One region of the Streptomyces sp. NPDC055955 genome, then DNA from elsewhere that is predicted to be linked to it. Evidence: riboswitches for the same ligand, from Rfam matches in the RefSeq annotation. Region 1 holds a riboswitch; the other holds the start of a gene.
What was found. Region 1 has a riboswitch for thiamine pyrophosphate ahead of thiC (phosphomethylpyrimidine synthase ThiC). Riboswitches for the same ligand answer to the same signal wherever they lie in the genome.
Positions count from the first base shown of each region.

Region 2: another riboswitch for thiamine pyrophosphate. It lies ahead of thiO (glycine oxidase ThiO); the one in region 1 lies ahead of thiC (phosphomethylpyrimidine synthase ThiC).

Region 1 is NZ_JBHJYS010000007.1:190,299-198,264, forward strand. It holds gene ACFC96_RS16645 (IclR family transcriptional regulator) at 54-767, shown strand; gene ACFC96_RS16650 (SsgA family sporulation/cell division regulator) at 868-1,329, shown strand; gene ACFC96_RS16655 (YibE/F family protein) at 1,408-2,760, opposite strand; TPP riboswitch at 2,832-2,988, shown strand; gene thiC (phosphomethylpyrimidine synthase ThiC) at 2,981-4,765, shown strand; gene ACFC96_RS16665 (hypothetical protein) at 4,914-5,786, opposite strand; gene ACFC96_RS16670 (metallophosphoesterase family protein) at 5,970-7,151, opposite strand; gene ACFC96_RS16675 (LacI family DNA-binding transcriptional regulator) at 7,355-7,966, opposite strand, start outside.
Region 2 is NZ_JBHJYS010000017.1:180,977-188,942, reverse strand. It holds gene pknB (Stk1 family PASTA domain-containing Ser/Thr kinase) at 1-1,609, opposite strand, end outside; gene ACFC96_RS30415 (thiazole synthase) at 1,694-2,488, opposite strand; gene thiS (sulfur carrier protein ThiS) at 2,493-2,708, opposite strand; gene thiO (glycine oxidase ThiO) at 2,705-3,889, opposite strand; TPP riboswitch at 3,887-4,000, opposite strand; gene ACFC96_RS30400 (hypothetical protein) at 4,061-4,405, shown strand; gene ACFC96_RS30395 (NAD(P)/FAD-dependent oxidoreductase) at 4,516-5,736, shown strand; gene ACFC96_RS30390 (Rv2175c family DNA-binding protein) at 5,811-6,176, shown strand; gene thiE (thiamine phosphate synthase) at 6,436-7,083, shown strand; gene metF (methylenetetrahydrofolate reductase [NAD(P)H]) at 7,170-7,966, shown strand, end outside.

The DNA of each region.
Region 1 (7,966 bases):
CCGAGGGCCCGGCCGGCGCCCCTCCGACCCTCATCGGTTCCGTCCAGCGCGCGATGCGCCTTCTCGAGGCCGTCGCGTCGCACGAAGAGGGAGCGCCGGCCAAGCAGCTGGCCCGGGAGGCCGGCCTCGCGCTTCCCACGGCGTACCACCTGCTGCGCACGCTCGCCCACGAGGGCTATCTCCGCAAGGAGACCGGTCTGTTCGTCCTGGGGGCGGCGGCCGAGAGGCTGAGCAGCAGCGGAGCGCAGCAGAATCGTCGCGGCATGATCACCGAAGCCCTGCAGCACTGGCGCGACGCCATCGGCGTCCCGGTGTACTTCTCGGTTTACCGCGAGGGCGAGATCGAAGTTGTGGCCGTCGCCGACACGCCCGGGAATCCCGCGGTCGCCGAATGGGCCGACTTCCGTGAGACGGGGCACGCCCACGCGATCGGCCAGTGCCTCCTCGCCCAGCTCGACGACGAGAGCCGACGCGATCACCTCGACCGCTATCCCGCCCATTCGATCACCCCGTACACGGTGCGTGACGACCGCGCGCTGCTGCGACGGCTGAACGGACAGGGGCGGATGCAGCCGGTCGTGGAGCGTCAGGAGTACGCGTTGGGCACAGTCTGCGCCGCGTTTCCCATCACCGTGGGCTCCACCGCGGCGACGATGGCGGTCTCCCTCCCGTCCCATCAGGCCGGTCGTCTGCTGCCCGCGGCCCGTCAGCTGCAGAACGAAGTCGGGAAACTCGTGGGGACACTCGCCTTCTCTATCAGCATCTGAAAACTCACTCCTTGTGATCCCGCATGTACGTTAAGCAAGATGCGAAGAGCGTCGGGAAGGCTGTTCCCGGCCGATCGACGGCAAATTGACGGGGTAGGCGATGCGCGAGTCGGTACAGGCAGTACAAGCAGAGGTCATGATGAGCTTCCTCGTCTCCGAGGAACTCTCGTTCCGCATCCCGGTGGAGCTGCGGTACGCCGCCGCTGATCCCTACGCCGTGCGGCTGACCTTCCACCTCCCCGGAGACGCCCCGGTGACGTGGGCGTTCGGCAGAGAGCTCCTGGTGGACGGCGTGGCCGGCCCCTGTGGCGACGGCGATGTGCGCATCGAGCCGGTGGAACTGGCCGGCAGCCCCGGCGACATGCCGGGCGAGGTGCACATCCGGCTCCAAGTGGGCGGGGACCAGGCACTGTTCAAGGCGGGCGTCGCCCCCCTCGTCGCGTTCCTCGACCGCACCGACAAGCTGGTCCCGCTCGGCCAGGAGCGGGCGCTCGCCGACTTCGAGACGCATCTCGACGAGGCACTCGACCGGATCCTCGCCGAGGAGCAGAGCGCGGGCTGACGGGCTCCAGAAGTCCGGCACGATCAACTGATGTAACGCTTCAGCAGACCGGCGCCCCGGGGCTGCCCTCGCAGGGGTTCAGCGCTTCCGACGCCGGCCCCTTCCTCCGCGTGCCGGACCGGCCGTGGCAGCGGACGAGGATCCGGGTCGGTCGGCGGAGACCACCAGAGCCGCGAGCGCGGTCGTCACCGGCACCGAGGCGACCAGCCCGATCGAGCCCACCAGAGTCCGGACGATCTCCTCGGCCACCAGTTCACTGTTGGCCACGGTGCCCACACCGCTCTGCGCGATCGAGAAGAGCAGCAACAGCGGCAGCGCCGCGCCCGCGTACGCCAGGACCAGTGTGTTGACCACGGACGCGATGTGGTCGCGGCCGATCCGGATGCCCGCGCGGTACAGGCCGCGCCGGCCCATCGTCGGGTCGGCCTGATGCAGCTCCCACACCGCCGACGTCTGTGTGACCGTCACATCGTCGAGCACGCCGAGCGAACCGATGATGACGCCGGCGAGCAGCAGACCGCTCATGTCGATGGACGGGTAGAGACCGTGGATCAGGCCTGTGTTGTCGTCGGTGTTGCCGGTCAGCGCGGCCCAGCCGATGAACAGCGAACCGAGCAGGCCGATCAGGAGCAGAGAGACCAGCGTGCCGAGCACCGCGACCGACGTTCGGGCCGTCGGACCGTGACACATGTAGAGAGCGATCAGCATGATGGCGCTCGCCCCGACCACCGCCACCACCAGTGGATTTGAGCCCTGGAGGATCGCGGGCAGGATGAAGAAGGTCAACACCAGGAAGCTGACGGCCAGCGCGACGAGTGCCATGACCCCCCGCAGTCGTCCCACGACGACCACGGCCAGCGCGAAGATCCCGGCGAGGAGCGTCATCGGGAGCCTGCGGTTCACATCGGTGACGGAGTACTGAAGTTCTTTGGGTGCGTCGGGCGCGTAGGCCACGATCACCTTCTGGTTCTCGTGCAACTGCCGCGGCGAGTCCGGCTGCACGATCTCCGTGAACGTATGCCCGGTGTCCTTGCCGCCGTCGACACGGACTGTCGCCTTCTCGCACGTGCCCTTCGCCTGCTGCTCGGCGGACCGACCCTCGGCGGTCGACGTATCGCCGGTGGGGGTGTCGCCGGAGGCGTTTACGGACCGGCAGTCGACCTTGTCGACCCGTATGACGGTGCCCTGTTGGGTCTGCCGGTCGAAGCCGACGCCCGTACGGGCATGGGAGGGGGCGCCGCCGGGCCAGAGCACCACCAGGCCGACGACGACCGCCACGGAGAACGGGATGAGCACGGCGGCGATGACCTTGCGCAGATGCTGGGAAACGGGCGCGGCAGGGCCGTGACTGTGGGAGTGGCCGTGCCCTCCGCCCCCCTGGGCGTGCGGCGGATGCGGCGGTGAGGACGGAGACTGCTGCGTGCTGGTCACCGCCCGATCATCGCAAGAACGGCAGGGGCCCTCTGTTCAGCGCGCCAGAAATGGCGCTAGCGTGGGGGCACCTTTGCACACGCGGGAGCTCGGAGCACCGGGCTGAGAGGGCGCTGACCTCCGCTTCGGCGATGTTTCACATGAAACATCGCCCGACGGAAGCCGCTGCGTCGACCGCCGAACCTGTTACCGGGTAATGCCGGCGTAGGGAGTAGGTCTCATGACCACATCGGACGCACGCACGCCTGCCTCCAACCTGTCCGCAGAGACGGGCGAGGCCGGGAAGTCCATCGGCTGGCACAAGGGGTACGTCACGGGCTCACGCCCTGACCTCCAGGTGCCGGTCCGCCAGGTGCACCTCACCAACGGCACGGCGGTCACGCTCTACGACACGTCCGGGCCGTACACCGATCCGAGTGTCGACACCGATGTCCGCAGGGGCCTCGCGCCGCTGAGGGAGAACTGGATCATCAGCCGTGGCGACACCGAGGAGTATGCGGGCCGCCCGGTCCGCCCCGAGGACGACGGCATCAAGCACACCTCGCCGCGCGGCGGTCTGCGCAACCTCGACGCGGTCTTCCCCGGCCGCCCCCGCCAGCCTCGCCGCGGGCGTGACGGCCAGGCGGTGACCCAACTCGCGTACGCCAGGCGCGGGGAGGTCACGCCCGAGATGGAGTACGTGGCCATCCGGGAGAACGTGGAGCCGGAGGTCGTCCGCGAGGAGATCGCCGCGGGCCGCGCGGTCCTGCCGGCCAACGTCAACCACCCGGAGATCGAGCCGATGATCATCGGCAAGCGGTTCCTGGTGAAGGTCAACGCCAACATCGGCAACTCCGCGGTCACCTCGTCCATCGAGGAAGAGGTGGAGAAGATGACATGGGCGACCCGCTGGGGCGCCGACACCGTCATGGACCTCTCCACCGGTCGCAACATCCACACCACGCGCGAATGGGTCCTGCGCAACTCCCCCGTCCCGATCGGCACGGTCCCGCTCTACCAGGCGCTGGAGAAGGTCGACGGCCGCGCCGAGGAACTGACCTGGGAGATCTACAAGGACACGGTCATCGAGCAGGCCGAGCAGGGCGTGGACTACATGACGGTCCACGCGGGCGTGCGGCTGCCGTACGTCCCGCTCACCGCCAATCGCAAGACGGGCATCGTCTCGCGCGGCGGTTCGATCATGGCCGCCTGGTGCCTGGCGCACCACAAGGAGAGCTTCCTCTACGAGAACTTCGCGGAGCTCTGCGAGATCCTCGCGGCGTACGACGTCACCTATTCGCTGGGCGACGGCCTGCGGCCGGGTTCGATCGCGGATGCCAACGACGAGGCACAGTTCGCCGAGCTGAAGACGCTCGGGGAGCTCAACACGATCGCGAAGAGCTTCAACGTGCAGACGATGATCGAGGGCCCCGGGCACGTCCCGATGCACAAGATCAAGGAGAACATCGACCTTCAGCAGGAGGTGTGCGAGGAGGCGCCTTTCTACACACTCGGCCCGCTGACGACCGACATCGCCCCTGCGTACGACCACATCACCTCCGGCATCGGAGCCGCGATGATCGCGTGGTGGGGGACGGCGATGCTCTGCTACGTCACGCCCAAGGAGCACCTGGGCCTGCCCAACCGTGACGACGTGAAGACCGGCGTCATCACCTACAAGATCGCGGCCCACGCGGCGGACCTCGCCAAGGGGCACCCGGGTGCCCAGGAGTGGGACGACGCCCTCTCCGACGCGCGCTTCGAGTTCCGCTGGGAGGACCAGTTCAACCTCGCCCTCGACCCGGACACGGCAAGGGAGTTCCATGACGAGACGCTCCCGGCCGAACCCGCGAAGACGGCCCACTTCTGCTCGATGTGCGGGCCGAAGTTCTGCTCGATGAAGATCTCGCAGGACATCCGCCGCCAGCACGGCGGGACGAAGAGCGAGATCGAGGAGGGCATGGCGGAGAAGTCCAGGGAGTTCGCCGCCGCGGGCAACCGGGTCTATCTGCCGATCGCGGACTGACCTCGCCCGCGCCGCCCGCAGGCGCCGCGCGCTGTCCACCGGTCGCCCTTCGCGGCCGGTGGACAGAGTGTCCCGGGTCCGAGCTACGGCAGGCCCTGGGGCCTCTCGTCCGGATCGGGCTGGGCTCGCCCGATCCGGACGAAAGACCCTAGTCCGGCTGGTGGTCCGGGCCTCCGAAGTCCGGGCTCGTGAAGTCCGGGCTCGAGTAGGTCGGACGCGGGGCCGCAGGGGAGCCGCTGTCGGCGCCCGGGCTGCTGAACCCGGGCCTGTTGTACCCGAGATGCGGCATGCGGCCCGCGGTTCCGGGAACGCCCCCGCGGTTGGCGGGGGCCGGTGGTGGTTCCGCGAGGGCCTCCCGGAGAAACGGCAGGATGCCGCGCTCCAGGAGCACCAGGCACCACGCTTCCCTTGCCCGGTCCAGCTCCTCGTTCGACTCGCTGTGCGCGCCGGCTGGCAAGGACGTCGCGCCGTTGCGCAGAGCGGTGAGCAGCAGGCCCACGCCGGCGACAAGAATGCCCGCGGCCGTGAGCGCGCCGAACACCCAGCCGGCCGTCAACAAGGTCTGGGCGAACGCCGGTTCCGGATCGAGCATCTTCAGGATGTAGCCGACGAGCAGGAAGATCGCGGCAGCCGTCCCGGCGAGCACGGGGGCGAGCACCGCGACGACGGCTATGACGCCGGCGCCGGTGGTCTCCGCCACCTCGCCCACCGTGGCGGCCAGGCCGATCGCTCCGCCGCCGGACTCCGCCGCGCTTCCTTCTTCACGCAGCGGACGCACGGGCCGGGGCGAGGCGCGCAGGTCGGCGCGGACCTTCACGTAGTTCTGGTACTCGGTCGCTGCGGCGGCCGTGATCAGCGCGGTGGCGTTGAGCGCCATGGTGCGTAGTTGTTCGGGGTTGAGCCGCTGGCCCACTGCGGCGAGATCAGGGCGGTCCGGTGCGGTACGCAGCGCTTCATCGAGGATCCGCTCGAACTCGGGGCGGTCCTCGTTCAGCAGGTGCGGAGCGCTGTTCATGTGCATCCCCCGATGCTCCGTAGGGCTTGGGGGCTCGCATGGTTACGAGCCGTCGGGCAGAAACGGAGGGGAGCCTGCTACGGATAAGCCGATGGTAGAGCGGTGACGGCACGCGGTGACAGGGGGTTTCCCGAATTCGGCCCGGTGGCCGGACCGAGGCCCCGTTCGGTGCGCCTGCCCGGGGAACGCCTAGCTATCCATGGGGAGTTGCTGGACCAGCAGCTTTCCGGCCATGGTCACTCCGCCGTCCATCGCGATCGCGAGACCGCCCGCGTACACATGCGGGCCCTCGATCTGCGGGCGGCTGTCCTCGGATCCGTCCGCCGCGTCCTCGGTGCCGACCTCGCCGAGGAGATACGGGATGGGGCTGTGGCCGTGGACGACGCGCGCGCCGCCGTACGCGTCGAGGAGCTCGCGCACGGCTCCGGGTCCGGATTCGTCGCGGAACGCGAAGCGCTTGGTGAACTTGCGGAAGAGGTCCCAGCACTCGTCCGCGTCGTTACGGGTGAGGGTCTCGCGGACCGTGTCGTTGACCGCCTCGATCGAGTCGCCGTAGTCGAGGTACGCGGTCGTGTCGGAGTGCATCAGGAGGTGGTCGTCCTCCAGCTCGATGGCGTCGAGCCGGGACATCCACTGCAGATGGACGTCCTGGAGACGGTCCATGTCCGCCTTCTGACCGCCGTTGAGCAACCAGGCCGCCTGGAAAGTGGCGGTACCCGCGCCCGAGTTGACCGGAGTGTCGCCGAAGCGTTTGGCGCCGAGCAGGAGCAGCTCGTGGTTGCCCATGAGGGCCTTGCAGTAGCCGCCGGCGGCCGCGGCCTCCGCGGACAGTCGCATCACGAGGTCGATGACGCCGATGCCGTCGGGCCCGCGGTCGGTGAAGTCACCGAGGAACCAGAGCCGGGCGGTGCCCGCCGACCAGCTGCCCTCGGCGTCGATGAGGCCTTGCTCGTGCAGGGCCGCGATCAGTTCGTCGAGGTAGCCGTGCACGTCGCCGACGACATACAGCGGGCCTAGGCCGTCGGCGGGACGGGGCGCGGGCTCGGTGTCGATCTGCACCTGGACCGTGTCACCGCGGTTGATGACCGGCAGGTCGCGCTGGGTGGGCGTGTACCCGTCGGGCTGGTCGAACGCGGGGTCCTGAGGCGTCGGCTCCGCGTAGGAGGGCTGCGAGAGCGACGGCTCCTGGTACGCGAGATCCGGCTCCGTCCGCGGGGGCACGGCCGGGGCGGGTGGAGCGGGGTCGTGGCCGGGCTCCTGGACGTTCGCCGGTACGTCATGGACGTACGCGGGAACGCGGAAGTCGCGCAGCGTCGCCGTGCGCACCTCGGGTCCCTGACCGGCCCCCTGAGTCATCGACCCCTCCACCACCATTGCGCCGCCTCTGCACCCGATCGGACTGCCTGGTCGCAGCGGCCCGCGGTGTCGTGCGCCCATCATAGGAATGCAGCTCGCGCTGTGTGATGCACCAGGGGTGGTGAATCCGATCCGGGCGGCTGTTCACCGTGCTTTTCTCCCGAATTGGTACGGGCTTTTCCGGGTGGTCTTCGGGGGGACCACCCGGAAGCCGTCGTTCAGCCCTGTCCCGGGGAGCGGGGCGGGCTGACCGTCGTGCGGGGTGGACGGCGCTGGGACGAGGTCCGGACGATGAGTTCCGTCGGTATCACCTGCTCCACCGTCTGCTCCGATTCAACCCCCTCGATGGCGTCGATCAGGAGCTGGACGACCGCGGTGCCGATCCGCCGTGGCTTGAGCGAGAGGGTCGTGATGGGTGGTTCCGTGGTGGCGTAGACGGCGGATTCGCTGCAGCAGACGAGCAGCAGGTCCTCGGGGACGCGCAGGCCGTAGCGGCGGGCGGCGGCGAGCAGGTCCGTGCCGTTGGGGTCGAAGAGTCCGTACACGGCGTCGGGCCGGTCGGGGCGGGCCAGGAGCCGGTCGGCGGCGACAGCCCCCGCGCACGGATCGTGTGCGGGATAGGACTCGTACACGGGTTCCTGTCCGATCCGCTCGCACCAGTGCAGGTACGCGGAGGTGGACAGATGGGTGTACGTGTCCGTGGTCGTGCCGGTGAGGAGTCCGATGCGGCGGGCCCCCGCGGCGGCGAGATGGTCGAGGATGCCGAGCACGGCGGCCTCGTGGTCGTTGTCGACCCAGGCGGTGACGGGGAGCGTGCCGGCGGGGCGTCC
Region 2 (7,966 bases), on a different contig from region 1:
GATCGGCGATGGCGTCCTCCTCGGACTCGCCCGTCACGTCCGGGACGTCCACCGCGCTGCCCCTGCTGACCACGAGCGCGATGGCCGAACCGGTCCGGCGCGTGGTGCCCGACTCCGGGTCCGTGGCGATCACCGCCCCCTTGGCAACGCCGTCGTCGAACTCCTTGGTGACCATGCCGGGCTCCAGACCCGCGTCCTTCAGCCGGCGCTCCGCCCGGCCGAGGGGCGTGCCCTGGAGGTCGGGGACCTTCACGGTCTCCGGTCCCAGGGACATCGTCAGATCCACCGCCCCGTGGTCCCGGATGCGGGCGCCCACCTCGGGGTCGCTGGCGAGCACGGTGTCGCGCTTCACGGTGTCGCTGTACGCGTGCTTGACGTGCCCGAGCTCGAGACCTGCCTCGCCGAGCCGCGCCTCGGCCTGCGTCTGCGTCTTCGCGAGCAGCGGCGGGACCTGCGTGAACTGGCCCGAGTTGATGTACCAGACTCCCGCACCGAGGCCGAGGGCCAGCAGCACGGCCGCGACGGCCGCGAGCACACCGCGCCGCGGACGACGCCTCCGGGAAGGGGCGGGCGGCGGGGGCGGCGTCTCGAAGCGGCTCGTGCGGTCGAGCTCCGCCTGCGGGTCCTGGTCGTCGGCGGGCAGCGGGAGCTGTACGCCCCTGGTCCGCAGCGCCGACGGGATCACGCTCGTGCGGTCGTCGGAGATGTCACGGTCCCCGAGGTCCTCGGGGCGTGCGGCCGGCGGCACCGCGTCGAGCTGCGCGTCCGTGAGGACGGCCCGGGCCGACCTGACCCGGGCGAGCAGCGCCACGGCGTCGTACGGCCTGAGGTCGGGCGTGCGCGCGGTCGCCGAGGCGACGAGCTCGTCCAGCTCCGCGGGCAGGCCGGGAACGGACGCGGACGGGGGCGGCACGTCCTCGTTCAGGTGCTGGTAGAGGACCTGGGCGGGGGAGTCGCCCGAGCGCGGCTTGGCGCCCGTGAGCATCTCGTAGAGCACCACCCCGCACGCGTACACGTCGACGCGGGGGTCCGCGGTGCCGGACTCAATCTGCTCGGGGGCGAGGTAGGAGACGGTGCCGAGGACGGCGCCCGTCGTGTTCGTGACCGTGTTCACAGCCCGTACGAGGCCGAAGTCCGCCACCTTCACGCGGCCGTCGTCCCCTATGAGGACGTTCTCCGGCTTCATGTCGCGGTGCACGAACCCCGCGCGGTGCGCGGCGCCGAGCGCGGCGAGGACCGGCTCCAGGATGTCGAGCGCGGCGCGCGGCCGCAGTGCCCCGCGGTCCCTCAGGACGTCCCGCAGGGTGCAGCCCGCGACGTACTCCATCGCCAGATAGACGTACTGGCCGTCGGCGCCCTGGTCGAAGACCCCGACCACGTTCGGGTGGGAGAGCCGGGCGACGGACTTGGCCTCGCGGATGAAGCGCTCGACGAACGAGGCGTCGGCGGCGAGGGCCGGGTGCATCACCTTGAGCGCGAGCACGCGGTCCAGGCGGGTGTCCACGGCCCTGTAGACCGTGGCCATCCCGCCGACCGCGATGCGTGCGTCGACGCGGTACCGGCCGTCGAGCACCTGCCCGACGAGAGGGTCCTGAAGGGTCGTGTCCACGCAGGTGAGTGTACGAGCCGCCGCCGACACCCGGCTCCGCGAGCGGCCGTACTGCAGCAGAGCTGTGACCGGGCTGTACGCCCCTCAGAACGCGGGCCGCTCCGGGTCCAGCCTGGCCATCCCGGACACGGGCGACGAGGCCTCGGCGAAGTGCCTGCGGGGGATACGGCCCGCCCGGAACGCCAGCCGCCCCGCCTCGACCGCGTGCCGCATGCCCTGCGCCATCAAGGCCGGCTCCTGTGCGCGGGTGACCGCTGAGGCGAGCATCACACCGGCGCACCCCAGCTCCATCGCGAGCGCCGCGTCGGACGCCGTCCCGGCGCCCGCGTCCAGGATCACCGGCACGCCCGCGTGCTCGGTGATCAGCTGGAAGTTGTGCGGGTTGCGGATGCCGAGCCCGGAGCCGATGGGGGAGCCGAGCGGCATGACCGCGGCACAGCCCACGTCCTCCAGCTTCCGCGCGAGCACCGGGTCGTCGTTCGTGTACGGCAGCACGGTGAAGCCGTCGTCGACGAGGATCTCCGCCGCGTCCAGGAGCTCGATCGGGTCGGGCAGTAGGGTGCGCTCGTCCGCGATGACCTCCAGCTTGACCAGGTCCGTGCCGAGCGCCTCGCGCGCGAGGCGGGCGGTCAGGACGGCCTCACCGGCGGTGAAGCAGCCCGCCGTGTTCGGCAGTACCTGGATCCCCAGCTTCTCCAGGACGGAGAGCACGGACCCCTGCACACTCGCGTCCACGCGCCGCATCGCGACGGTCGTCAGCTCCGTGCCGGACGCGACGAGGGAGCGTTCGAGGACGTCGAGGCTGGGCGCCCCGCCCGTGCCCATGATCAGCCGGGACGAGAACGACGTACCGCCGATGACCAAGGAGTCGTCAGCCATGGGTTCAGCCTCCCTGGACCGCGGTGAGGACCTCGACACGGTCCCCGTCCGTGAGTGCGGTGACGGCCCACCGGGTGCGCGGGACGACGGTTTCGTTGAGTGCGGCGGCGACCCCGGACGGCGCGCTGGTCAGCGTGGAGACGAGGGCGTCGAGCGTGGTGCCCGGGGCGACCTGGCGGCCCTCCCCGTTCACGGATACGTGGGTGACGGACACGGTCATACGGACTGCTCCACAGAGACGGGTGCGGGGACGGCGTCGAAGCGCCGCGGGGTGAAGGGGCGGGCCACTTCGGGGAGTTCGCCGGTGGCGAGCACGTGGGCCATGGCGTCGCCGGTGACCGGCGTGAGCAGCACGCCGTTGCGGTAGTGGCCGGTGGCGAGCAGCAGGCCCGGCAGTGCGGTCGGGCCGAGGATCGGGGCGTTGTCGGGGGAGCCGGGGCGCAGGCCCGCGCGGGTCTCCGTGAGCGGCAGCTCCGTGATGCCGGGCACCAGCTCGTGGGCGTCACGCAGCAGCTCGTAGACGCCGCCCGCGGTGACCGTCGTGTCCCAGCCGAGCTCCTCGCTGGTGGCCCCGACGACGAGCTCGCCGTTGACCCGGGGCACCAGGTAGAGGTTGCCGCCGCGCACGACGGCGCGCACGGTGCGGCTCAGGAACGGCGCGTACACCTTCGGCACGGTCAGGCGCAGTACCTGTCCCTTCACCGGGCGCACCGGCGGCAGTACGTCGTCCGGGACCCCGGCGAGCCTGCCGCTGAGGCTGCCGCCGGCGAGGACGACCCGGTCCGCGTCGAGCACGGTGCCGTCGGCGAGGACCACGCCGCGCGCGCCCTCGCGGACGACTGTCAGCCGCTTGGCCCACTGCCGGTGGAACCGCACCCCGGCCAGCTCGCAGGCCGCCACAAGGGCCTTCGCGAGGCGTCTCGGATCGATCTGGTGGTCACCGTCGACGCGCAGGCCGCCCCGCACGGACGGGGCCAGCATCGGTTCGAGGCGCCGGCACTCACGGCCCGACAGCCACTCCGAGTCCAGGCCCGACTTGTGCTGGAGGGCGTGCAGTTCCCGCAGGTGCGCGCGGTCGTCCGAGTCGAGCGCCACGGCGAGGGTGCCGCACGCGCGGTAACCGAGGTCGAGCCCGGTGGCCTCGGAGAGCTCGGCCGCGAACGCCGGATAGCGGCGCGCGGACTCGACGTTGAGGCCGAGGAGGGTCTGTTCGGTCTCTCCGTAGTGCAGTTCGGTGACGGCGGCGAGCATCCCGGCCGCCACCTGGGCGGCCCCGCCGCCCGGTTCGGGGTCCACGACCGCGGTGCGCAGCCCGCGCTGCGCGGCCCGCCACGCGGTGACGAGACCGATGATCCCGCCGCCCACGACCAGGACGTCGGAGCCTTCAGAAGTACGCGACATGGGCGTCCAGCCCCTCCCTTCGCCGGCATGACCCGGATCAGGTTCGTACGGTCGGAGGCCGTCCCAGCCTCCCTCTCAGCCCGGTACGTCCGGGCTCCCGCGAGTGCTTTACGGTGGCCACCCTAACCCCCTGACCCACTGCACCGACGCCCAGTAAGGGAGCCCCCGCGCATGGCCCGCTCGCTCGACGGACTCGTTCTCGCCCCGGTCGCCGACCAGGCGCCAGGTCAGGTGGGTACGCAGACGCGGTTCGCCTACCACGAGGAGGACGGCCGGATCTGGGCCGAGTACGCGGGCGGGGACGTGGTGCGCGGCCACCTCGTGGGCACCCGCGAGGGTGACCGGATCGACTTCAGGTACGTACAGCTGAAGACGGACGAGACGACCTCCTCCGGGCACTGTGTCTCGCTCGTCGTGGACCTTCCCGACGGGCGGGTGCGGCTGGACGAGACGTGGGAGTGGGAGTCGCAGGCGGGCAGCGGGACGAGCGTCGTCGAAGAGGTCCCCGGCGCCTGACGGCGCGGGCGGCCGCGGCGGTCAAACCGGCGGCCGGTGTGGAAGACGTCACGGGACCGGAGTGACGCGGCCCGCTGACTGACTGAACGTCAGGTGCATATGGTGATCCGGTGAGCGAGCAGACCCAGAACCAGGCAGGGCGGCACGTCGTCATCGTCGGCGCCGGGATGGCGGGGGTCCAGACCGCCGTGGCCCTGCGCGAACAGGGCTTCACCGGCGCCGTCACGCTGATCGGCGCCGAACCCCACCAGCCGTACGACCGGCCCCCGCTGTCCAAGGCCGTCCTGCTCGGCAAGGCCGAGGGGTCCGCCTTCGACGTCGACTTCGAAGCACTCGACATCACGCTCGAACTGGGCCGCGAGGTCACCGGCGTACGCCCCGCCGAACACACCCTCGACACCGCCACCGGACCCGCCCCCTACGACGTCCTCGTCCTCGCGACCGGCGCCGAGCCCATCAGGCTGCCCGGCACGGAGGACATCCCCGGAGTCCATCTGCTGCGCACGCTCGACGACGCCGAACGTCTGCGCCCCGTCCTCGCCGCGCAGCGCGACATCGTCGTCGTGGGAGCGGGCTGGATCGGCGCCGAGTTCGCCACCGCGGCCCGCGAGGCGGGATGCGCGGTCACCGTCGTCGAGGCGGCCGAGCGGCCGCTCGCCGGGGCGCTGCCCGAGGAGGTCGCCGCCCCCATGGCCGCCTGGTACGCGGACGCCGGGGCGGAACTGCGCACCCACGCGCGCGTGGAGCACGTCGAACCGGGCGCCGTCCTTCTCGACGACGGCACCCGGGTGCCCGCCGGCGCCGTCGTCGTCGGCATCGGGGCCCGCCCCGCCACCGGCTGGCTCACCGGCTCCGGCATCACGCTCGGCGCCCACCGCGAGGTCGTGGCGGACGACCGCCTGCGCACCTCCGAGCCCGATGTGTACGCGGTGGGTGACTGCTCGTCCTTCCCTTCGGGACGGTACGGCGAGCGCCTGATGGTCCACCACTGGGACAACGCGCTCCAGGGCCCCCGCACGGTCGCCGCCAACATCATCGGCGACACCCCGGCGACGTACGACCCGGTGCCGTACTTCTGGTCGGAGCAGTTCGGCCGCTTCGTCCAGTACGCCGGGCATCACGCGGCCGCCGACACCACCGTGTGGCGCGGCGACCCGCAGGGCGCCTCCTGGAGCGTGTGCTGGCTGCGCGAGAGCCGTCTCGTCGGCGTCCTCGCCGTGGGCCGCCCGCGCGACCTGGCGCAGGGACGCAAGCTCATCGAGTCCGGCGCCCCGCTGGATCCGCAGGTCATCAGCGACCCGGCCCGTCCCCTGAAGGCCGCAGTCGTGTGACCGCCCCGCGCGGGCGGGGGTCCTTTTGCGCGGCCGCGTTTCCCACTGTCAGTCCGGGATGGCAGGCTTGTCCTGTGACCGAGATTGACGCAAAGATCGATGCTCTCGTCCCCGAGTGGCTCACCCTCCCCGACATCGCCGAGCGGTTCGGCGTGGAGGTGACGCGTGTGCGGCAGCTGGTGAAGGAAGGCCAGGTGATCGCCGTACGCCGCGGTGAGAACAGGGCGCTGCACGTGCCCGCCGCCTTCATCGACGGCGACAAGGTCGTCAAGGGCCTCACCGGGACGCTGACCCTGCTCAGGGACGACGGCTTCAACGACGAAGAGATGCTCGAGTGGCTCTTCACCCCCGATCCGACCCTGCCGGGCACCCCCGCGCAGGCGCTGAGCGAGAATCGCGGGACGGAGGTGAAGCGCCGCGCCCAGGCGCTCGCCGTCTGACCTGACAACCGTCCGGCGTGGGGGGGGCGCGCCCCCCCCCCCCCCCCCCCCCCCCCCCCGGGGGGGGGGCCCCCCGGGCCGGGGCCGCCCCCCCGCCCGCCCCCGGCCCCCCCCCGGGGGGGGGCGCCGCTCGCCGGGGGGCCGGGGGGGCCCGCCCCGCCCCCCGCCGCGCGCCTCGCCCCCCCCCCCCCGCGGGGGGGGGGGCCCCCCCCCCCCGCCCCCCCCACGCCACCGACCACGGGGGGACTCACCCATGGCCATGGCCGCCACGCAGCGCGCCCAGCTCGCCGACGCCCGGCTGTACCTGTGCACGGACGCCCGCAAGCGCCAGGGCGACCTCCCCGAGTTCCTCGACGCCGTTCTGGCGAACGGCGTGGACATCGTTCAGCTGCGCGACAAGGGCATGGAGGCGGGCGAGGAGCTGGAGCACCTGGCCGTCCTCGCCGACGCCGCCGCCCGCCACGGCAAGCTGTTCGCGGTCAACGACCGGGCGGACGTCGCCCACGCCGCCGGCGCCGATGTCCTGCACCTGGGCCAGGGCGACCTGCCGGTCGCGGCCGCCCGCGCCATCCTCGGCGAGGACGTCCTGATCGGCCGCTCCACGCACGCAGACACGGAGGCCGCCGCGGCCGCCGTCCAGGACGGCGTGGACTATTTCTGCACCGGCCCCTGCTGGCCGACGCCCACCAAGCCCGGCCGGTACGCGCCCGGCCTCGACCTGGTGCGTCACACGGCCTCGCTCGGCACGGACCGCCCCTGGTTCGCGATCGGCGGCATCGACGCGGGGAACCTGGACGAGGTGCTCGAAGCCGGCGCCCGCCGCGTCGTCGTCGTCCGTGCCATCACCGAGGCGGACGACCCGGGCGCGGCGGCGGCCGACCTCGCGAAGCGGCTGCGTACGGCCTGACCCGCCCGGACACGCTCCGCCAAGACGTGTGTCCGCAGGGTGGACGGGGATTAGGGACAGGGCGCTCCCGTGGCTAACCTGCCCATATGGCCCTTGGCACCGCTTCCACCAGGACTGATCGCGCACGCACCGTGCGCGACATGCTCGCGACCGGCAAGACGACCTTCTCGTTCGAGTTCTCGGCGCCGAAGACCCCGAAGGGTGAGCGGAACCTCTGGAACGCGCTGCGCCGGGTCGAGGCCGTCGCGCCCGACTTCGTCTCCGTGACGTACGGGGCCGGCGGTTCCACCCGCGCCGGCACGGTCCGCGAGACGGAGCAGATCGTCGCCGACACGACCCTGACCCCGGTCGCCCACCTCACGGCCGTCGACCACTCCGTGGCCGAGCTGCGCAACATCATCGGCCAGTACGCGGACGCCGGCATCAGGAACATCCTCGCCGTGCGCGGAGATCCGCCCGGCGACCCCATGGCCGACTGGGTCGCGCACCCCGAGGGTCTGACCTACGCCGCCGAACTGGTCCGGCTCATCAAGGAGTCGGGCGACTTCTGCGTCGGCGTCGCCGCCTTCCCCGCGATGCACCCGCGCTCCGAGGACTGGGACTCCGACGTGCGCCACTTCGTGGACAAGTGCCGGGCGGGCGCGGATTACGCGATCACCCAGATGTTCTTCTACCCGGAGGAATATCTGCGGCTGCGCGACCGGGTCGCGGCGGCGGGTTGCGACACCCCCGTCATCCCGGAGATCATGCCGGTCACGAGCGTGCGCATGCTGGAGCGGCTGCCGCAGCTCAGCAACGCCACGTTTCCGCCCGCCCTGAAAGAGCGCATCCTCACAGCCAAAGACGATCCGGCGGCTGTACGCTCCATTGGCATCGAGTTCGC